One region of the Halalkalibacter kiskunsagensis genome, then DNA from elsewhere that is predicted to be linked to it. Evidence: a T-box and tRNA genes for the amino acid it is inferred to sense, from the RefSeq annotation. Region 1 holds a T-box; the other holds one or more tRNA genes.

Region 1 (11,715 bases):
GCCTTCATGCAGATAAGGCTGACCATTATAATTAATCCACATCCTCTTCTTCGTCTTCTTTTTCTTCCTCGTTATTAGCCTCATTCTCGTCTTCTTCAGGATCAGGCTCAGGATCAGGCTCAGGATCAGGCTCAGGCTCAGGCTCAGGCTCAGGATCAGGCTCAGGTTCAGGATCAGATGCATAGTTAGATCCTTCTGCAAATGAAGAAGCTGATGATTCCCGTCCTTCAGAATCGACGGCTGTTACATAATAAGAGTAAGAGTCATTATTGACCGTAAAGCTCGTGCTTTCATTTCCTTTTACATGATTATATAACTTATAATCTGTACTTCCGTTTGCAGCTCTGTAGATACGATACCCAACAATATCGTTGTCGGAATGCTTTGACCATGAGAGCGTATTGCCATTTAATCCGATTCCTGATACGACATCAGGTTTGCGACCGTTATTTGGAGCTTTTTCATCGGTAATTAAGTTTTTCATATTATCAGGTAGATAACGAGAAATGTCACTAATGTTCCAAAAGTCGTCTGAGACCATGACACCTTCTTCAGTAAACTCTGAAGGTGTAGAGGAGAGAGCTAAATAGTTCTTTCCATTTATCGTAACATAACGAGCGTTGTCTAGGCTGTCATCAGTCTTAGAAGGAACAAATTTCGAGTTAAATAAATCTGTTGTTACGAGTCCAGCATCTTGACATATTTTAGATGGAAGCAAACCAGTTAGGCTACAAATAGAGCGTGAGACAATTCCGTCTGGTCTTGCAAAGCGTTCGCTAGGAGCCATTAAACTTGGTTGCTCTTTGTAGGCAGCATTCGCAAGATTAGCCCATATTTGTTGTGTTCTTGGCCCGTACCTTAATCCATTAACAGTGGTAGAAATTTGTTCACTCTGATCGTAGCCAATCCACACGCCTAATGTTACATTTGGATTCGTTGCGACAAACCAGGAATCACGAGTATTACTTGATGTACCAGTTTTTCCTGCCCAGTCTGCAGAAAAGCTCAATCTGCCTGGTAGAGAACTAGCGGTCCCGCCCGCTTTTAATACATCTCGTAACATATCAATCGTTAAATAGGCTGTTTGTGGACTGAAAACATCTTCCTCAATCGGTTTGTGTTCATAAATTATTTCTCCACCAGGTGTTTCAATTCGATTAATTAAATACGACTCAACATATTTTCCACCATTCGCAAAGGTAGCGTATGCATTCGTATTTTGTTCTACTGTGACGCGAGGAGCGCCAAGGGCAGCTGATTCAAATGGTTCACCTTCATATTCCATTTGAAATCCTAATTTTAGAAACGTTTCACTTAACTGCTCATGTGGTACCATCTGAAAGGCCCGAACTGCTGGGACATTACGAGAACGAGCGAGTGACTGTCGAACGGACAATAATCCTTGATGCCCATGATCAAAGTTTGAGATAGGACCTCCACCTGTGTAATTATGTGGTGTATCTGGGACTACAATTCCAGGTTGGACAGCTCCAATTTCCATAGCAGGCGCATACGCAAGCAGTGGTTTCATAGTTGAACCATTCTGTCTGTACGCTCGTGTGGCACGATTGAACTCTCTGCCATAAACTTCCTCACGCCCACCAACAAAGCCTTTAATCGCACCAGTATGGTTTTCAATTAAGACAGCGCCTACTTCTTCTTGTTGACCATTTTTCTCCGGACCAAAAAGGTGATCTGTTTTTACAGCTTCTTGCATAGCTGTATAAATGCCTTCATCTATTGTTGTATGAATTCTGTATCCGCTGCTTCGTAATTCTGTTGCAGCATCTTCACGATAACGAGATAGTAATTCGACTTTCTCATCTTCTGTTAGCTCTTTAAGATCATTGTCACTAGCAAGCAATTTTTGCTCTGCTAAAACATCCGCTGCTCGACGTAATACCTCATTCGTTAAATAAGGATACTTCTCAATCGATGCAGTTGTTGGTTCTGGGAAATGCTCACGAATGTCATACGCTAGTGCTTCCTCATATTCTTCTTGTGTAATAAATTTAGCATCTAGCATTCTTGATAGAACCGTTCTCATTCGGTTTAAGCCAGGATCTAAGTTCTCTTTAATTTCACCACCGGGTAAGAATGGGGTATATCCAAATGGACTTTGTGGCAAACCGGCAATATAGGCTGCTTGCGGAATGGAAAGTTCACTAGCTTCGACACCAAAAATTCCTCTTGCAGCAGCTTGAACACCAGCGATTTGTCGTCCTGATGCATTTCGACCAAATGGAACAATGTTTAAATATGCTTCTAAGATTTCATCTTTATCAAGAAACTGCTCTAAGCGCATCGCAAGGAGAATTTCTGTTGCTTTCCTGTCAAATGAAACTTCGTTAGTTAAGATTTGATTTTTAATTAATTGCTGTGTTAATGTACTTCCTCCTGTTTGAAGAGTGGAATTCGCAAATTCCTGAAAGGTTGCACGCATAATTGCTTTAGGGACAACCCCTTCATGTTCATAAAAATATTCATCTTCTGTAGCAATGATTGCGTTTTTTAAATGCTTAGAGATGTCGTCTAAAGCAACTTGATGCCTTTCTATATCAGAAGGCAACTCACCTAAATAGACATCGTCAGCAAAAAATACTTGACTCGTCTCTTCATAGTCATAAATTTGTGTACGCATTTCATCGGCCGTACGAAGCGGTTCGTCTTTTACTAATGCAGCAAAATAACCTGCAGCCGTTCCACCTAAGAAAAAGAGCGACATACAACCAACAATTAAACAAATAAGAAATAGATTCCAAAACACTTGGTATGTAATGCCGATTCTACGGAATACTTTTAATTCATGCAATTTTTTTGGAAACCTTTTGAGTTTCTCTATTAATGTTGAAACGTTATTTTTCATAGCAAACCTCCCATATATCAGTAAATATTATATCATATGGTGTCGATTGGTGATATGGTTTAAAGTCAATTGACAATGTAAGAAACATATGGTAAAAACATTTTAGAACAATAAGTGAATATGAAATGCGAAGAATGATGAAAGTAGTCCCTGCTTCCCTGTAAAAGAGAGCTAATGGTCGGTGTGAATTAGTACAAAGGTAGAGGATGAATTACAGTCAGGAGCTTTCTTTGTGATAAGCAAAGAACGGATAATACCGTTACATGAATGAAGTGGGAGGGAAGAATCTATTTCTTTTCTTCAACAAGGGTGGTATCGCGAGACCTCGTCCCTTTTTTAGGGGAGAGGTCTCTTTTTTTTATAAGTTCTGACTAGGTCTGACAGAACTGACGCGCAAAGAGAAAAACCTTGCAGTTTATAGATCAAAAAGATGGTTTTTCCTTTTTTGATTGACTCGACTAGAATATAGAAAATGAGGTATGGATGATGGAAAAAGAGATGAAGTTAACAGAAGCGCAACAAGCAGAAGTAGAAAAACAGTTAGACTATTTGCAACGAGGGGTTGTTGAAATTGTTCCGGAGGCTGATTTCAGAAAAAAAATTGAAAAATCAGTAGTAACAGGAAAACCTCTTAAAATTAAGCTTGGTATGGACCCATCAGCACCAGATGTTCATATTGGTCATACGGTTCCGCTTCATAAGCTTCGTCAGTTTCAAGAATTAGGACATGAAATTCAAATGTTAATTGGTGATTTTACTGGTCGAATCGGAGACCCAACTGGAAAATCAGAAACACGTAAGCAATTAACGGATGAGGAAGTGAAGAGGAACGCGGAAACGTATGTTGAGCAATATGGAAAAGTGCTCGACATGGATAAAGTAACGATCTATTATAACTCTGAATGGTTAAAGCCACTTCAATTTGAAGATGTTGTGAAGCTTGCTGCTAATATGACAGTGGCTAGAATGTTAGAACGAGATGACTTTGAGAAACGTTATAAGTCAGGTCAACCGATTTCTGTACATGAGTTTTTCTACCCTCTGATGCAAGGGTATGATTCAGTGGCACTTGATACGGATATTGAAGTGGGTGGAACGGATCAGAAATTTAATCTTCTGATGGGAAGAACGCTACAAGACGCTTATGGAAAAGAGAAGCAAGTTGCAATGACGTTGCCCCTTATTGAAGGTCTTGATGGCGAAAGAAAGATGTCTAAATCGTTAAATAATTATATTGGAATCGATGAAGACCCTAATGAAATTTTCGGCAAATCTATGTCTATTCCAGATGAGTTAATGATTAAATACTACAAATTAGCTACTGACTTACCAATGGAAGAAATTGAGAAGCTTGAAGCAGATTTGAAAGAGGGAAGAGTTCATCCACGAGATGCGAAAATGAACTTAGGAGCTAGGTTTGTTGAGATGTACCATAGTAAAGAAGCTGCTGATGAGGCAAAGAATTATTTTCAAACTGTTTTTCAAAAACGTGCACTTCCTACAGATATTCCTGAAACAAAGTGGGAGGGCGACTCAGCAATATGGATCGTTGATTTACTCGTTGAATTAAAGATGCTCAGTTCTAAAGGCGAAGCGAGAAGAATGATCCAAAATGGCGGTGTGAAGATCAACGAAGAAAAAGTGGAAGATGTACAGTTGCAGGTGGATATGAAAGAAGATCTGATTCTTCAAGTTGGAAAACGTAAATTTATGAAAGTAACAAAATAAATAAAGTCGAGAGGTAAGACTAAGTAAGTCCGATAATATTTGAGAACACGAGAATTAGTATAGGGGAATCAAGTGTATAACCACCTAAGTTATACACTTGTTTTTTTTACCGTTATATTAGTTCAATGATACCCAAGCAGAGAGGAAATAAGCGAACGCGGGAAAAAATTGAGCTTTTATGAACATATTCTTAATATAGTTTAGATACTAATACATATAGACTCGAATCACTTTGATGAATCCCTTTTTATATGTTTGCTCTACACTTAGATTAAGATTCTCGACTTTTTTATAAAAGTCATTCTTAAGAAAAGGAAAAAAGCCAGTCCAATAGACTGACTTTTTTCTGTAAGACTTAACGTGAATAGAATTCAACGATAAGAGCTTCTGTGATTTCAGCAGGAAGTTCAGCACGTTCTGGAAGACGGCTGTAAGTTCCTTCTAAGCTTTCAGCATCGAATGTTACATAAGCTGGAACAAAATCCGTTCCTTCAAGAGATTCTTTGATGATAGCAAAGTTACGTGATTTTTCACGAACACCGATTGTTTGACCAGGCTTTACGCGGTAAGATGGAATATCAACGCGACTACCATCAACAAGAATATGACCATGGTTTACTAATTGGCGAGCAGCACGACGTGTGCGAGCAAGACCCATACGGTAAACTAAGTTATCAAGACGAGACTCAAGAAGAATCATGAAGTTCTCACCGTGAATACCAGGCATTTTACCAGCATCATCAAAGATACGACGGAATTGACGCTCATTAATTCCGAACATGTGACGAAGCTTTTGCTTTTCTTGTAGTTGTAAACCATATTCAGAAAGTTTCTTACGTTGTGTTGGACCGTGTTGCCCTGGAGCATACGGACGTTTTGCTAATTCTTTCCCCGTACCGCTTAGTGACATTCCTAAACGACGAGATAATTTCCAAGATGGACCTGTATAACGAGCCATAATTTGACTCCTCCTTGTTATTTTGATGTTGCAAAATAACAACCGCTTGGCAATCTCATACAATGTTCATTTTGCTTTCATGCATCTTCGCTTCGACAGCTAGAAGTTACACGATGCACCTCGATATGCAGCCGCACGAGGAACAAAATGGCTACCAATGTACGTTTACCTTGGCTGTCTTATTTCACACAAACACCATTATATGAATTTAAAAATGAAAAGTCAATAGTAACTAGAGATAACCCTTTTCTAAAGTTTATAACTTATTTTTCGCAAGTAGGAGTAAGCATAGTATAATTGGATATGGAAAGTAAATGAAGGTTTACCAATTAAATCTTTCGTGTACGGAACAGGCAGGGGAGTAAGTTGTACTAGAAGGAAGTTCAACCTAACCTTATTTGAAGGAAATACAAATGAAAAAATTGTTGAATAATAGAGGGGGTTTGTCGAGCGATTATTAGAGGAAAATGACTATCTTGGACGAAACAAATACTAGAGAAGGAAATGAAGGGGGACTACCACTATGAAGGAAACAAAAAAGGAAAAGATAATTGATGCTGCTGTACGACTCTTTCAAACGCAAGGTTATGATGGTACTTCTGTCCGTGATATTGCTAGTAAAGCGAACGTCAATGTTGCACTTGTCTCCTATCATTTTGGTGGAAAAAAAGGACTATACGAAGAACTAATGACTCAATTCCTTGAAGGGTATCTTAAAGTAATAAAAGGGGAAGTAGATAAGACGTTTGGCTCATGTAGAGATCAACTGTTGTCCTTAATTCATTCACTTCTTGAATATCAGTCTACGAATCATTTTGTAGCTAGAATGGTTCATCGCGAAATGACAATGGACTCTGTCTTAGTACGTGAACTAATGTCAACATACCTTAGAAAAGAAAAGCACGACCTAGAAGGCTTAATTCGTACTGGGATGAGAAGGGGAGAATTTAGAAAACAGGCGATTGATTTTGTTGTTATTCATATACGTACGATGATCATCATGCCGTATCAATCTCCCCACTATTTAAGTGAATTGTATCAAATTACTACAACCGAACCATATTTTATTGACAGATATATGAAACACATAAGACAGTGGGTTGATCTTTGCCTTTGTAAACATATGGAACTTAGTACGTCCACGTCTTATCTACTACCAAGGTCTATCTCACAATAATATTTGAGGTTTTTTAAGGCTCGCATTAGGCGAAAGTTGTTGATAACCGCTTAGCAAACTACTTGCTTGGTGTGCATCTGACCCATAAACTAATGGGATATCCAAGCTGATGGCTTGGTCAATAATGACGTTACTTGGATAGGGTTCCCTGCATAATGGTTTTATGCAACCAGCTCCATTGTAGTCGAGCTCATATCCTTTTTTCTTTATTTTTTTTAAAATATCCAATGTTTCATCAGTGAAAGGGGATGATATTGGGAATTTTTTATGAAATTTTCGTGCTAGTGTAATATGACCGATTCTTTTCGGGTGAAACGGACCTAAGTCTGTTTCAATAGATTTCGCTACAGTATCATAATAGAGCTTATAGACAGCTTCTACTGAACCTAACCTTACAATCGCATCACCAAATACCTCAGGACTATAATCAATACATAGATAATCAGAGGCAACCTTTAAGAAATGAACCGATAGAATGCTATCATCTAAAACCGGACCTACTTCGTTCAAAAAGTCAGATATCTCCTTTTCAAACCCTTCAATAAAATCTATTTCTAGCCCCAGATATACATTTAATTTTCCTTTGTAGAATTGCTTTATTGCTTGAACTTCCTTTATATAGTCTTCTAGAAATGCACGACTCATTGCACTATCCTTTTGTGGAGTTGGATCAACAAAAGATGGAGGCAGTGGTGCGTGCTCTGCAAAAGTAATACCTTGAATTTGATTTTCTATTGCCGCTTCACAGTATTTATGAAGAGAATCTTTACTACCATGGGGACAATAGGGACTATGTACATGACCATCATGTATAATAACCACTAAGTCTCACTCCTTTAAAAAATAATGGTGAATTTGAGAAAAAAACCGAGCATAAGTTCTATGCTTTTTACAAATATAGTACCTTTCTTTTTGGCTTAAACCAATCTAAAAAAAGCATACAAAGTAGCATTTTCATGGTATCATAATATTTATCAAAATCGTAAAAATCTTAGACAAATTTGTCAAAAATAGAGGGTTTTTGTTTTATATGCCGAAACAACAAGAAGCTTAAAAATGTAATGTTGTAGATTAGAAGAGCGGAAGAAAGGAGTCCTCACATGATTTATTTTATCTATCCAGCTATAGCGCTTATAGTCATTTTCATAATTGTGAGTGCAATTATGCGGAAGCGTATTTATAAAGAGGTTGATCGATTAGAGGAATGGAAAAATGGAATACTGAACCGGGATATCCCGGATGAAATTGGTAAAGTAAAGCGACTGCAAATGTCCGGACAAACAGAAGAAAAGTTTGAAACATGGCGAAGTGAGTGGGATGAAATTGTCGGAACCATTTTACCTGATATTGAAGAACGTCTCTTTGACATAGAGGACTATGCTGCTAAAAATCGCTTTAAAAAAGCACAACAGGAATTAGCAACTACGGATCAAAGGCTTGTTGGGATTGAAGACCAAATCAAACAACTTTTAGAAGACGTGCAAAGTCTTGTTTCTAGTGAAGAACAAAATCGTACTGAAATAGATGAGGTTCGGTCAGCCTATAAAGAGCTATTTACAATTATAACTAAAAAAAGAGGTTCTCTAGGTCCTGGACTTACTGCATTTGATGAAAATATGGATAAAATCAATGAATTGTTCGAGTCATTTGACCAATCGACTTCTGATGGAAGTTACTTGCAAGCAAGAAATTATCTACTAGAAGCTACTACTCTACTTAAGGAATTAGAAGAGTTAATTGAGCGCTATCCTAGACTTCTCGTGCAAGTCGAAACAAAAATTCCCGCTGAGGTGAAAGAGATACAAAACGGCATGGAGGAAATGGATCAAGCTGGCTATCAACTCGAAGCATTTTCGATTCAGTCTAGGTTAGAAATGATTGAGAAGGAATTAGTAAAAATCAAAGAGGATTTATTCGTTTTAAAATGTGATGGAGTCGAGGACAAGCTTACTGAAATGTCTAATCAAATTGACCAGCTTTATGAGATGTTAGAATTCGAAGTTGAATCAAAACAATATGTATTTACTAAATTAGACGAATTAACAAATCAGGTTCAAATAAGCAGAGAAAAAGTTGAAGCATTATTTAATGAAACGGTGGATGTTCAGCAAAGTTATTTCATCTCTGATCAGCAAATAAATGAGCAAAAGCAAATGAAAGAAAATGTACATAACTTAACGAATAAGTTGTATGTTCTATGTGACTTAGCAGACAATCAAAAACAAACATACACGTCGATTAGAGACTTAGTTGATGAATGGCAAAGTGAAATGATTAAGTTAGATACTCGTATTGAACAAGAAAAAGAGACTTTGTTTGCTCTTCGAGAAGATGAGCGGAAAGCAAAAGAAACCTTACATTCTCTTCAGGATACGATGGTTGAGATGAACCGTGTATTAAAAAAGAGTAATATTCCAGGATTGCCTAATCGAGCACTTGATCAATTACAAAGTGCTGAAGAGAAAATTATTGATGCTTCGAATCAGCTACAAGTAGTTCCACTTGAACTCGGGCGTGTAAACGTGTTAGTAGAAGAAGCTACAATAATTGTTGAGGAAAACAGTGAGTTGATTCATGAAATGATTGAATTAGCTGAACTAGTAGAACGTGTTATTCAATATGGAAATCGCTATCGTAGTCGTTCGGAAAAAGTGGAAGCTGGTTTAAATGAAGCGGAATTACTTTTCAGACAATATGAATATGAAGAAGCACTTGATTGTGCTGTTCGTGTAATAGAAAAATATGAACCAGACGTTCTAAACGTTGTAAAAGAATATTTGCCTGTGTAAGATGTAGAAAAGGTCTGATTAAGGAGTCGAGTTACTTCTTGGTTAGGTCTTTTTTTTATGAATTAACAAAATGATAAGCGGTTACGAGAATTTACGCGAGTTCTTCGGTCGAGAAAGAACTCGGAGTGAGTTTGATTTATTTTTTTAGGGATCTTGCAAAAGCCAAGTTTTTCTATTGTCATTTAACATTTTTGTGCTAACATATATGGATGCGTAGAGTTAGAACGAGACTTTAGGAGGGAAGATGAGATGATTTACTTAGATAATAGTGCTACGACGAAACCTTATCCAGAAATAGTTGATACTTACTCAAAAGTAGCATCGACTTACTTTGGGAATCCGTCCTCTCTTCATTCTCTTGGGATGCAGGCTGAAGGTCTTGTAACAGAATCCCGAAGCAGGATAGCGAATGTACTTGGTGTAAAAGCAAAGGAAATCATATTCACTTCTGGTGGAACAGAGGGAAATAATATAGCAATAAAAGGCACGGCTTGGGCAAAAAGAAGTCGCGGAAAGCATCTTATTACGACCCAAGTGGAACATGCTTCTGTTTTCGAAGCGTTTGCTCAGCTTGAACAAGAGGGCTTTGAAGTGACCTATTTACCAGTTGATCATGAAGGGAGAATTCATGTTTCAGAGCTTGAGTCTGCGATACGACCAGACACGACTCTTGTTTCTGTTATTCATGTAAATAACGAGACAGGTACGATTCAACCTGTTTATGAAATTGGGCAATTATTAGGGAACTTTCCACAAATTCATTTTCATGTTGATTATGTACAGGGACTAACGAAAGTCCCTTTGAATATTCGAAAAGCAAGGATAGACCTTTGCTCATGTTCTGCTCATAAATTCCATGGTATGAAGGGAACTGGATTTTTATTTGTAAGAGAGGGACTAAGAATCGATTCATTGTTTCATGGGGGAGACCAGGAAAATCAGCTACGTGCAGGTACAGAAAATGTAGCTGGTATTGTTGCGATGGCTAAAGCACTACGTGTCGCTTTTGAAAAACAAAGTAGGCATAGCGAGCTTGTACGTCTACGTGAGCAATTAATTAGAGATCTCGAAACAATTGAGGGAGTCGTTATAAACAGTCCAATCAAACATGTAGCACCTCATATTATAAACTTTTCGATACTTGGGACGAAACCTGAAGTAGTTGTCCAAGCGCTAACAGCAAAAGAGGTCTATGTATCTACGAAGTCAGCTTGTTCGTCCAAATTATCTGCACCGAGTCGAGTGCTGAGTGCGATGGGATTCAGTGAAGAAAGAGCTAGTTCAGGGATCCGTGTAAGTTTTTCATATGAGACAACAAAGCAAGAGATAGATCGATTTATAACGGAGATTAAAGCTATTATTCCGGAATTACGGGAGGTAATCAATTCATGATGTATGATCATATTCTAATTCGATTTGGCGAGCTTGCCTTAAAAGGGAAAAATCGCTCAATATTTGAAAAACAATTGCAGCAAAACATAAAAATGAGTCTGAAACTCATACCCAACTTACAAGTAAAAAGGACATATGGTCGAATTGTGATTGAACTAAATGGTGAGAATCATGAACCAATTGTTGAAAAGTTACAACATATTTTTGGTATTCATTCTTTTAGTTTGGCTCTGAAGGTTGAAAATACGATAGAAGCAATGCAAAAAGGTGCATTACAAGTATTAAATGATCATGTGAAAGTGAATACATTTAAGATAACCGCGAGAAGAGCTTATAAGCCTTTTCCACTTGATACGATGCAACTAAACCGAGAAATCGGAGGGTATGTATTAGCAAATTCAGAAGATATTAAAGTAGATGTTCACAACCCAGATGTAGATATTCGAGTAGAAGTTCGAGAAACCGCAACGTATGTTACATCAGGATCCTATGCAGGAGCTGGTGGTCTACCGGTTGGTACGAGCGGAAAAGTGTTATTGTTGCTGTCAGGTGGGATTGATAGCCCAGTAGCTGGTTATTTAACGATGAAGCGTGGAGCGAAAATTGAAGCTGTTCACTTTCATAGCCCACCCTATACAAATGAACGTGCTAAGCAAAAAGTGTTGGATTTGGCAAAAGCTTTGACGAAGTTTGGCAGTAGCGTTACAGTGCATTTAGTTCCTTTTACAGATGTACAAAAGCATATTCACCAGCAAATTCCAAGTAATTTACAAATGACGATTATGAGAAGGGTTATGCTAAGAAT
Region 2 (11,715 bases), on a different contig from region 1:
TAACCGATCGGTCGTAGGTTCGAGTCCTACCTGTGGAGCCATTTTTATGCTTCCATAGCTCAGCCGGTAGAGCACTACCATGGTAAGGTAGGGGTCAGCGGTTCAAGTCCGCTTGGAAGCTCCAGAAGAATACATATATAACACGCCTTTTCAGAAATGGAGAGGCGTTTTTTTATTTGTTTTGAACTGCCATTTTTGAATAACTGTCTATAAATATTGTTCGGAATACATTTTAAAAGAATGTTCCTTGTTTGCAGGAATTTCGCTATCGGAATACATCAAGTATGGCTACAACTCACCAGATTCTTTTGTAAGAGCTTTTCATAATATGAAAGGTTAACACCAACAGAGGCCAGGAATAATGGCGGCTCACTTAAAGCTTATCCACGGATGACCTTCCAGTTCAATAAAGGGGGAAGTGAAATGAACTAGAGGCATTTCATCTCGTTGGTAATAAGGAAAGAGTTCCTAGGAGTTAATCCGGAGATTGCCTCCATGTGGAAAAATTCAAATGAAGAAACCAACGAGCTGTTTCGGCACCTCGTTTTCGGGCTTCTTAAATCATAAAAAAAGATATAAAGTAAAATGCAATTTACAAACTTAGAATTGTGCCGAATACCACAACGGCAACAAAAATTTTTTAATCACTGTGCATCTAAGCTGTATGGGAATCGACCATTATCTCTTTAATTGATTCTTCGTTAGTCCTGTTATCGTACCAACCAGCTTTATATCGATTCCGTAATCGAGCATACATTCCGCCACTTGTATCTTGGTCTCCTCTTTTGCTTTATGTTGCACATAGTCTAGTAATGTAAGTAATTCTTCACGGGAGTAATAAGGACTGTGATCGTTCATTATTCCAACACCCCAACCTTTTTTATCTATTATAACGAATATACGTTCGTATTTTCAATAGGCTAATTTTATTTTAATTTTTTTATTAAAAGTACTTGTCATTCGATTTATATTTAGATATAATATTTTTTGTCAGTAAGAAATGGCCCGTTGGTCAAGCGGTTAAGACACCGCCCTTTCACGGCGGTAACACGGGTTCGAATCCCGTACGGGTCACCATTTTATAGTGGAGGATTAGCTCAGCTGGGAGAGCACCTGCCTTACAAGCAGGGGGTCGGCGGTTCGATCCCGTCATCCTCCACCATATGCCGGCCTAGCTCAATTGGTAGAGCAACTGACTTGTAATCAGTAGGTTGGGGGTTCAAGTCCTCTGGCCGGCATCGTTTCATTTTATAGTGGAGGGGTAGCGAAGTGGCTAAACGCGGCGGACTGTAAATCCGCTCCCTCCGGGTTCGGCGGTTCGAATCCGTCCCCCTCCACCATTTATTGGGCTATCGCCAAGCGGTAAGGCAACGGATTTTGATTCCGTCATGCGTAGGTTCGAATCCTGCTAGCCCAGCCATTTTTTGAGCCATTAGCTCAGTTACGAGCAAAGCTTCTAGAAATAACATCGAGTTGTTCCGACACAGCCTGCTTCAAAGCATTGCTAGAAGAGGAAGGAACAGGGGAGACAACGAAGCGAGACCTCGTCCGAAAGTGTCATGAAATACATCATTAGAAAATACATCATGAGCCATTAGCTCAGTTGGTAGAGCTTCTGACTTTTAATCAGAGGGTCGAAGGTTCGAGTCCTTCATGGCTCATAACTTCTTCATCTCTAAAATATACGCGGAAGTAGTTCAGTGGTAGAACACCACCTTGCCAAGGTGGGGGTCGCGAGTTCGAATCTCGTCTTCCGCTCCAAATTTATTGGGGCCTTAGCTCAGCTGGGAGAGCGCCTGCCTTGCACGCAGGAGGTCAGCGGTTCGATCCCGCTAGGCTCCACCATTAATGAATTTATAATCCAAACCATAGAAGTGTCTATGGTTTTTTATTTTGATTCAATTTATTGTTTGATAGTAATCTTAGTTAGTAAATTTTCATACTCATTTAACAGTTGATCAAGTTTTTGACTGTATTTAAGCATTTCCTCTGAGATAATAGAGGTGTTTTTTGCAGTTTTATTTAATAATGATCTGTATTGCTCGATCTCGATGAGAAGTTGAGTTTCCTTCTTCATTATTCGTCCCACCTTTCTAGAATGATCAAATTCAACTTGGATACATCTAGTTCCTTTTTCTTTAATCGACTGAAAAAAAGGTACTTATCTATACCCCTTTTGTTTAAAACGAAACATCTATTTCGTGTTATGATAGTAATTGACAAAAAAATGACAGAAACTTGAAACGTAAATGGATGCTATTACGTAATACAAGACAGAATGAAGTAGGTAGGGATAGGGAATGGATACAATTGTAAAACGGTTAATTCGGGAAGTGAGGAAAGGTGATCAACAGGCATTTGCAGAAATTGTCGAACTTTATAAAGACAAAGTCTACCAAGTAGCTTATCGGATGGTCGGAAATATGCACGAAGCACAAGATGTGGCTCAAGAAGCGTTTTTACGAGCTTATACAAATATTGATCGATTTGATATCAATCGCAAGTTCTCGACTTGGTTATTTCGGATTGCAACGAACGTAGCGATTGATCGGCTTCGTAAAAAAAAGCCTGATTTCCATCTTCAAGATGAAGTTCAAGGGGCAGGAGGGTTGACGTTTGAGTCTCAGTTGGCCGCTGATGAAGAACGCCTAGAGGATCAAGTGGTAACAATGGAGATGCAAGAGTGGGTGCAACATGAAATCAATCAGTTGCCTCCGAAGTATCGAACGGCAATTATTTTAAAATATTTAGAAGACTTATCGATAAAAGAAATCAGTGAGATTCTTGATATACCATCATCTACTGTGAAAACAAGAATACATCGTGGAAGAGAAGCACTAAGAAAGCGGATGCGTCATGTATAGAAAGAGGTGTGAAACATGAAGTGTGAACAACAATATGAAGAGTTAATTCAAAAAGTCGTTGATGGTGATGCTACTATAGAAGAAAAAAACAAATTAGAAACGCACCTTACTACCTGTACTTCTTGTAAACAACACCTTCATGAGTTAAAGAAAGTAATCGCCTTTGTGCAAAGCTCATCTCATATAGAAGCTCCGGAGGGCTTTACAGAAAACATCATGGCAAAGCTACCAGAGCGAAAACCAGTTTCAAAGTGGAAACAATGGTCACGTAAACATCCATTGCTTATTTCTGCAGCCATATTCTTTTTCCTTATGTTAGCAAGTATAGCCTCTCTTTGGAACACAAACGATGAGCAGGTCGTCGTTACAGGATCTGGTCAGGTGCAGATTGATCAAGAGAGTGGAAAAGTGATTGTTCCAGAAGGTGAAGTGATTAAAGGAGATTTAGTTGTTCGAAATGGACAACTGCAAATAGATGGGGAAGTTCAAGGGAACGTTCTACTTGTGAATAGTGAATCTTACTACGCATCAGTAGGGCATGTATCTGGTGAAATTCATGAATTAAATCAGGTGCTAGATTGGGTTTGGTACCATACAAAACGCTTTTTAAAAGAGGTCATATCGATTACTGATCAAGAGGGCTCAAACGAGTAGAGCCCTCTTTTGTTGTATATTTCAACTTTTTTCACATACTATGATATAATGGGACAAGCGAAAATGAATTGGTATTATAAGGATTCGCCACCGATGTATGTTAATGGTTTGGAGGAAGAGCCATGTTTTCTTTAGAAGAGTTTCAGTTGCTTAATTATGTTGGTCAAATTATAGATATATTGCTTGTAACTTATGTTGTGTATAAGGCGATAATGATTATTAGAGGAACAAGAGCTGTACAGTTGGTGAAAGGAATTACTGTTATTTTAGCTGTATGGTTTTTGAGTCGTTTTTTAGGGCTTAGAACGCTTGAATTTTTAATGAACCAGACGATTACGTACGGGCTACTTGCGATTATTATTATTTTTCAACCTGAACTTAGGAGAGCACTAGAGCAATTAGGAAGAGGAAGGTTGTTCACTAGTAGGACCGTCCCTCAAGATGATTCTGTTAAAAAGTCCGTTGAAGCAATAGTTAAGGCTTCGACCTATATGGGCAAGCGTCGGATTGGTGCGCTCATGTCTTTAGAAAGAGAAACCGGAATGACCGATTATGTGGAAACAGGAATTCAAATGAATGCCAATTTAACGTCTGAGTTGCTCATTAATACATTCATACCAAATACCCCTCTTCACGACGGGGCGGTCATCTTAAAAGGGAATACGATCTTAGCGGCTGCATGTTATTTGCCTTTATCAGAAAATCCGTTTATCTCAAAGGAATTAGGAACAAGGCACCGTGCAGCGTTAGGCGTAAGTGAAGTAACCGATTCGATTACCATTATTGTATCGGAAGAAACAGGAAGTATTTCTCTTACAAAAAATGGTGAACTACATAGAGAGCTTGATGAAGAAACGTTACGTAGTTTATTAGAGCGAGAACTTCTTATTGAAACGAAGCAAACAACCACTTCACGTTGGCAGTGGGGAGGGAAGAAAAATGGATAAACTGTTTAACAGCCATTGGTTTGTTAAAATTATCTCTTTCTTTATTGCGTTAATGCTTTTTACAATGGTGAATATTGACAATGTGACGACACAGCCTGGTGTGCTTCCAGCGATATCACCTGCGTCTTATACGCTCGAGGATGTAGAACTGACCGTTTTGTACGATGATGAAAACTATGAAGTTACGGATAAAACAGAACATGTTCAGGTGAATTTGAAAGGACCACAGAGCTCTCTTACATTGTTCCAACTAACAAGACCTTCTTTTGAAGTGTTTGTCGATGTTAGAGAACGAGGGGAAGGTGTCCATACATTAAGTGTGCAGCACCGTAATTTCCCGAGTGATTTATCAGTATCTATTGTTCCACAATATGCTCGGGTTGAACTTCAGGAAAAACAAACCGTTTCTTTTCCGGTACAAGTTGATATTATCAATTCTGGTGAAGTAGAAGAAGGCTATTCAGTTGGAACTCCTATTGTCACTCCAATTAATATTGATGTGACTGCTGCAAGAAGTTTAGTGGCAGATGTAAGTGTAGCAAAAGCGTATGTTGATGTTGCAGGAGCTGACAAAACGATTGAAGAAACAACACCGGTTAGATTATACGATGAAGATGGGAATGAGTTAGCGTTAACAATGGAACCTCAGGTAGTAGATGTGAAAGTACCTATTACAAGCCCGAATCGCTTAGTACCCACCAAGGTAACACGAACTGGGGAACTGCCAGAAGGAGTTAGTATTAATGAGGTTAAAATTGAACCGGAAGAAGTTACGATTTATGGTCCAACGGATATCATTGATCGAATGAATGTGGTTGAAGTAGGCGAAATCGACCTTAGTGAATTAACAGAAAGCCAAACATTTGAAATGACGATTCCAGTCCCTCCAGGGGTGGAGAGAGTATCGCCTGCAGATGTAACCGTTACTGTTTCGATTAGCACAGAAGAGGTAGAAGAATTTACTGACATACCTGTGGATGTCATTGGTGGGCGTGAGGACGTGGATGTCACGTTTAATGGCAATGAAACTAGAGTCGTAACAATAACGGCAAGAGGGTCCGAGGAATCATTAGAGAGGTTAACGTTATCTGATATACAAGTATTTGTCGATGTGAGTGATTTATCAACAGGTGAATATGATGTAGAGGTACAAATAAATGGACCTCCAAATATTAACTTTAGTTCAGTTGAAAATACAATTCCAATTGAGATTACATCGCGTTCTGAGTGATGAGTTGTTTGAAGGAGAGAATGAATAATGGGAAATTATTTTGGTACTGATGGTGTACGAGGGGTTGCCAACACAGAACTTACCCCAGAGCTTGCATTTAAACTTGGTAGAATAGGTGGGTATGTTCTAACAAAAGATACGGAAAAACCCCGAGTCATTATCGGGCGTGACACGCGCATTTCCGGAGAAATGCTTGAAAGTGCTCTTGTAGCAGGGCTTTTGTCAATTGGGGCAGAAGTTATGCGGTTAGGTGTAATTTCAACTCCTGGAGTTGCTTTTTTAACAAAGGCATTAAGTGCAAATGTAGGAGTGATGATCTCAGCATCGCATAATCCGGTTCCTGATAATGGAATTAAGTTTTTTGGACCAGATGGATTTAAATTGCTAGATAATCAAGAAGAGGAAATTGAGCGTCTCCTAGATAGTGATGAAGACGAGCTACCTAGACCTACTGGTGGTGAACTTGGTCAACTGAACGATTATTTTGAAGGGGTTCAAAAGTATTTACAATTTCTTAAACAGACTGTTCAAGAAGATTTCTCAGGAATTCACATTGCTCTTGACTGTGCGCATGGAGCAGCATCATCACTCGCTCCTCACCTTTTCGCAGATTTAGAAGCCGATATCTCAACGATGGGAACGGCTCCAAATGGGGTAAATATTAATGAACAATGTGGTTCAACTCACCCAGAGGCTCTAGCAGCGTTTGTTCTTGAAAAAGGAGCACAAATTGGCCTAGCATTTGACGGAGATGCCGATCGCTTAATTGCGATTGATGAGAATGGTGAGATTGTCGATGGTGACAAAATTATGTTTATTTGTGCAAAGTTCATGAAAGAACAAGGTTGGTTAAAACACGGAACGGTTGTCTCTACGGTTATGAGTAACCTTGGTTTTTATAAAGGGCTGGAAGAAATAGGGGTTGAAACGAAACAGACTGCTGTAGGTGATCGTTACGTTATGGAAGAAATGAGAAAAGGTGGATTTAATCTTGGAGGAGAGCAATCGGGGCATATTATCTTCCTTGATCATATTACAACAGGAGATGGTGTCTTATCGGCGCTACAACTTGTTAATATAATGAAAGCAACAAATAAACCTTTATCTAAGTTAGCTTCTGAAATGGAAACATTCCCACAGAAGCTAGTGAATGTCCGTGTCACGAACAAACATGCGGTGACAGAGAACGAGCGTGTTCGTGAAGTGATTGAGCAAGTGGAAACTGCCATGGCAGGGGAAGGGCGTGTTCTTGTGCGCCCATCAGGAACAGAACCACTTGTACGTGTTATGATTGAAGCAAAAACAGCAGAACTTTGTAAACAATACGTTGACTCCATTGTCGCAGTTGTAACAGAAGAAATGGGTTTAAACGAATAACCTAAATATGCATAAGTAGCACATGACATGCTACTTATGCATATTTTTATATAGAGAGTGTATCCTAACTCTCAAACAATTTGTAAAACCTTGACTTGTAATTGACGTCGGCTTTTGGCTGAGGTATGATGAAGCGAGTCAATAATAGAAAGGTGGATCGACTAAGATTATCGATTAAAAGCGCCTGAACTATACGCTAAGTATAGTTGACGAGGAGAGGGAGTATCGAGTGTTCGGCGGATGCCCTCCGGTTGAAAGCATGACAACCGATAGACTTCTGTAAAAAACAAAGAGGCAACTCTTTGCACAAAGACAGAAGTAAGCATGCCTTCTAAAAAAATAAGAGTGGGGGCAAGTTTGTCCCTTAAGGTTACTTGCCCCCAAATCTGGGAGGTAATTTATTTTATGTGCGGAATTGTTGGGTATATTGGAACTGATGATGCGAAAGAGATTTTATTACGTGGGCTAGAAAAGTTGGAATACCGTGGCTATGATTCAGCGGGTATTGCCGTTGCCAATGAAGAGGGCGTACATGTCTTTAAAGAAAAAGGACGGATTGCGTCACTGCGTAAAGTAGTCGATGATAACGTTAATAGTACGGTCGGAATTGGTCATACTCGCTGGGCAACACATGGTGTGCCAAGTCGTGTTAATGCTCATCCGCATCAAAGCGAAACAGCAAGGTTTACGCTTGTTCATAACGGTGTAATTGAGAACTATGAACAATTAAAGAGTGAATATTTGACGGATGTCATTCTTCATAGTGAAACAGATACAGAAATTATCGTTCAACTTATTGATCGTTTTGTAGCAGGAGGCCAATCAGTTGAAGAAGCGTTTAGTCATACATTATCTTTGTTAAAAGGTTCTTATGCACTGGCTCTTCTTGATAAACAAAATGTAGAAGTAGTCTATGTTGGGAAGAATAAAAGTCCACTTCTGATTGGTGTAGGCGAGGGTGTAAATGTTATTGCGTCTGATGCGATGGCCATGCTACAAGTGACGAATCAGTTTGTTGAAATTATGGACCAAGAAGTTGTCCTTGTTTCACGTGACGATGTGACAATCAAGAACCTAGACGGTACCGTTATGACACGTTCACCGTATACAGCTGAACTGGATGCGAGTGACATTGAAAAAGGCACATACCCTCATTTCATGCTAAAGGAAATTGACGAGCAGCCTTTTGTCATTCGTAACATCATTCAGAAATATCAAAACGAAGATGGTACAGTTCGTTTGGATGAAGACATCCGTAGCGCAATGAAATCGTCTGATCGTATTTATATTATTGCAGCAGGCACGAGCTATCACGCTGGTCTAGTTGGAAAACAACTGATTGAAAAGATTGCCGGACGCCCTGTTGAAGTTCATATTGCGAGCGAATTTTTATACAATATGCCGCTTTTATCCGAAAACCCACTCTTTATTTTCATTTCACAAAGTGGTGAAACAGCCGATCTTCGCGGTGTGCTTGTTGACGTGAAAGAGAAAGGCTATAAAGCACTAACGATTACGAACGTACCTGGATCGACACTTTCTCGTGAGGCTGACTTTACACTCCACACGTATGCTGGTCCTGAGATTGCTGTTGCATCAACGAAAGCTTACACAGCGCAAATGGCTGTTTTAACTTTACTTGCTGTTGATACGGCAAAGGCTAGAGGCATTAAGCTTGATTTTGATCCGATACAAGAGCTTGGTATTGTCGCAAGTGCGATGGAAGCCCTATGTGATCAAAAGGAAAAATTAGAGCAAATTGCTCGAGATTATTTATCTGTAACAAGAAACTGCTTCTTCATTGGCCGTGCAGCTGACTATTTCGTTTGTTTAGAAGGAGCTCTAAAGTTAAAAGAAATCTCGTACATCCAAGCGGAGGGTTTTGCTGGTGGCGAATTGAAGCATGGTACAATTGCTCTTATAGAAGAAGGCACTCCAGTTGTGGCGATTGCAACTCAAGAGCATGTTAACTTAAGCATTCGCGGAAATGTAAAAGAAGTAGCAGCTCGCGGTGCGTACCCGTGTATCATTAGTATGGAAGGCTTAGAACATGACGGGGATGCATTTGTTATTCCAAAAGTTCATGAGCACTTAACATCACTAGCGACCGTTATTCCATTACAGTTGATCTCTTACTACGCAGCATTACATCGTGATTGTGATGTTGATAAGCCGCGTAACTTGGCGAAGAGTGTGACGGTGGAGTAAGGGGAAGTGTGATTGTGTTACCTGTTGTTGATTACAAATAAAGTCGTACCGTTTACAATAAAGTTATACCGGTTTCAAAAAAGTTGCACCGTTTTACCCCTTTGGATATGGTTTTATCCGAAGGGGTGTTTTTATAGTGAAAAGGAAAAGAACATCCGAAGTTGAAATGCGACTTAAGTAACTGTTGAGTGACAATAGAGTTGTTCCGTTAAAGGGCCAGATTGTTGATGAAGAATTGCCGATTTTTGCAACCGATTTCAACTCCAAAGATTTTAAATGTCCAAAACCAAAAATATAGAAATATTACCTCTGAACATTCTGTTATATTTAAAAAAATGATGAAGATCTAAAGCTTTTTATTCTGTTTTCTAGTAATTTTTCAGATATCACTGATGAAAAAAATGTATGGAGGTATCTAATTGTGAAAGTAAATTTACAGGACAATTTTTCAATATCAAAATTAGTTATCGGATGTATGCGAATGAATGAATGGAATTTCAGTATAGAACAAAGTGTAGAATTTGTTGAATGGTGTATTGAACAAGGGATTACTACATTTGATCATGCTGACATTTATGGTGGAAATCACCATAACGAAGCTCTATTCGGTGAAGTTCTTAAAATGAAACCCCAGTTAAGAAATGAAATGGAAATTATCACAAAATGTTCAATATGTGTTCGTAATGATGAAAACCCTAATATAAAAACGAGATACTTCAATACTGATAGGGAGTACATAATAAATCAGGTTAACAAATCAATTGAAAAACTAAACTGTGATTACATTGATTTATTACTCATTCATATGCATGACTTGCTAGTTAATCCGAAAGAATTAAATGATACTCTTAATGAATTAAGAGATAAAGGAAAGGTTAGATACTTTGGGCTATCAAACCATAATCCATTGGAATTCGATACACTACAAAAATATGCGGATGTAAAATTAGTTACACATCAATTTATGTTGCATCCTCTGGGAATTGAAAATTATAAGAATGGAACAATGACCCATTGTTTAAAGGAAGGAATTCATCCGATGTTTTGGTCACCATTAGCAGGGGGGAGAATTTTCAATCCTACTAATGCCTTAGAAGAGAACATGAAGAATGTATTAGAAGGTATTAGGCAAGAACTTCACCTAGAGGAGATTGATGAAGTTATTTATAAGTGGCTTCTTATGCATTCATCAGATCCTATAATAGTATTAGGAACTGGAAATAGAGAGCGTATAAAGCGAGCAATACATTCGCTAGGGGGTATGCAGATGACAAGAGAACAATGGTACAAAATCCTCATAGAAGCAGGCTACAAATTATGGTGAGAATGTCAAAACCCCTTGCAAACATTATTATGACTTGAATGATTTGAGACACGGCAGTACGACATTTTTTATTGAAGTAATGGATAGCTTATGAGCAATATCTTTTGTTCTATTCAGCTAAAATTATTGCTGGACGATCTTCAATTAAAGGGCGCGATTGCTAAACAGTGGTAATCGCCTTTTCTATATTGAAAGTAATTAGTCCTTAATTGTACATTCAATTGTGCATATAAATGTAACATCAGCATCAATAAAGTCAGCTAGTCAATGCAAAGCGCATTGACTTTTTTCTGTTGTAACAAAGATGTTGAGTTCAACTACTTTTTTATTGATAAGTACTAAAAGACCTAGAAAAAATATATTTTCACAAACGAAAAACCGGCAGGAAAAAAATGTAATTTTGTAGAATTAACTTATCGCTAGTATTAATGCGGTCTTCCGTGGAGAGGAGTTCCGGTAATAGCTTTTTACTTATTTGATATATTTGGGAGGAAATAGGATGGTTGGAGTATTAAGAAAATTATTATTTTTAGTATTGATTATTGCTTTATTAGCAAGTTTATCAGTAAATGCGTTCGCTGAAACAAACGAAAACAGAAATCAGGATCAATACCAAGCAATGAAAACCGAAAAAGAAAAAGAGGTTAAGAGTCAACGTGTTGAAGCAAAAGTGAAATCAGAGGGTCATGAGTTAAGAAATTCATCTCTTTTCATCCAAGAAAAGGGTAAATCGACAAAAGCGTATCAAGTTTTGACAGACTCAACTGGTAAGTTAAAAACAAAGTTACCAGATGGATCGTATACGATAATGGCTATAAATGAGGCTGATACTTGGTATAATGCTAACGCATCTTTTTCTGTAAAAGATGGCAAGGTTAAAGGGGCAAAAGAGAATGAAATCAATCTTTCTCAAAAGAGTAAGATGAAAGAGCCTAAAGGAAAAGCTCAACATAATGTTCAAGGAACATTAACGGAAGGAACCAAAGGACTAAAAGGTGATCTGCTGATTGCTAAATACACAGATGTAGAGTATGAAGAAGAGGTTTTTATCGTTTCAAGTAAAAAGAATGGACAATTTTCAGCTGCTCTTCCTGATGGGAATTACTATAT

Evidence for each region. The T-box of region 1 lies ahead of tyrS (tyrosine--tRNA ligase). A T-box ahead of a tRNA ligase gene usually reads a tRNA of that ligase, here a tRNA-Tyr.
Region 2: it has a tRNA-Tyr gene. The T-box ahead of tyrS (tyrosine--tRNA ligase) is inferred to sense a tRNA for this amino acid. The anticodon was not compared.

The regions. Positions count from the first base shown of each region.
Region 1 covers NZ_JAXBLX010000008.1:44,914-56,628, reverse strand. Annotated here, with positions in the region: gene SLH51_RS06360 (transglycosylase domain-containing protein) at 32-2,866, opposite strand; T-box leader at 2,988-3,202, shown strand; gene tyrS (tyrosine--tRNA ligase) at 3,353-4,594, shown strand; gene rpsD (30S ribosomal protein S4) at 4,950-5,552, opposite strand; gene refZ (forespore capture DNA-binding protein RefZ) at 6,076-6,729, shown strand; gene hisJ (histidinol-phosphatase HisJ) at 6,721-7,551, opposite strand; gene ezrA (septation ring formation regulator EzrA) at 7,830-9,518, shown strand; gene SLH51_RS06330 (cysteine desulfurase family protein) at 9,768-10,910, shown strand; gene thiI (tRNA uracil 4-sulfurtransferase ThiI) at 10,907-11,715, shown strand, end outside.
Region 2 covers NZ_JAXBLX010000047.1:25,544-37,258, reverse strand. Annotated here, with positions in the region: tRNA gene SLH51_RS20295 (tRNA-Asn) at 1-41, shown strand, start outside; tRNA gene SLH51_RS20290 (tRNA-Thr) at 49-124, shown strand; partial or broken gene SLH51_RS20285 (AraC family transcriptional regulator) at 215-543, shown strand; gene SLH51_RS20280 (hypothetical protein) at 679-858, opposite strand; tRNA gene SLH51_RS20275 (tRNA-Glu) at 1,003-1,077, shown strand; tRNA gene SLH51_RS20270 (tRNA-Val) at 1,087-1,162, shown strand; tRNA gene SLH51_RS20265 (tRNA-Thr) at 1,166-1,238, shown strand; tRNA gene SLH51_RS20260 (tRNA-Tyr) at 1,256-1,340, shown strand; tRNA gene SLH51_RS20255 (tRNA-Gln) at 1,346-1,420, shown strand; tRNA gene SLH51_RS20250 (tRNA-Lys) at 1,589-1,661, shown strand; tRNA gene SLH51_RS20245 (tRNA-Gly) at 1,687-1,761, shown strand; tRNA gene SLH51_RS20240 (tRNA-Ala) at 1,770-1,845, shown strand; gene SLH51_RS20235 (aspartyl-phosphate phosphatase Spo0E family protein) at 1,904-2,077, opposite strand; gene sigW (RNA polymerase sigma factor SigW) at 2,301-2,864, shown strand; gene rsiW (anti-sigma-W factor RsiW) at 2,880-3,518, shown strand; gene cdaA (diadenylate cyclase CdaA) at 3,641-4,465, shown strand; gene SLH51_RS20215 (CdaR family protein) at 4,458-5,696, shown strand; gene glmM (phosphoglucosamine mutase) at 5,724-7,073, shown strand; gene glmS (glutamine--fructose-6-phosphate transaminase (isomerizing)) at 7,479-9,281, shown strand; gene SLH51_RS20200 (aldo/keto reductase) at 9,703-10,605, shown strand; gene SLH51_RS20195 (carboxypeptidase-like regulatory domain-containing protein) at 11,105-11,715, shown strand, end outside.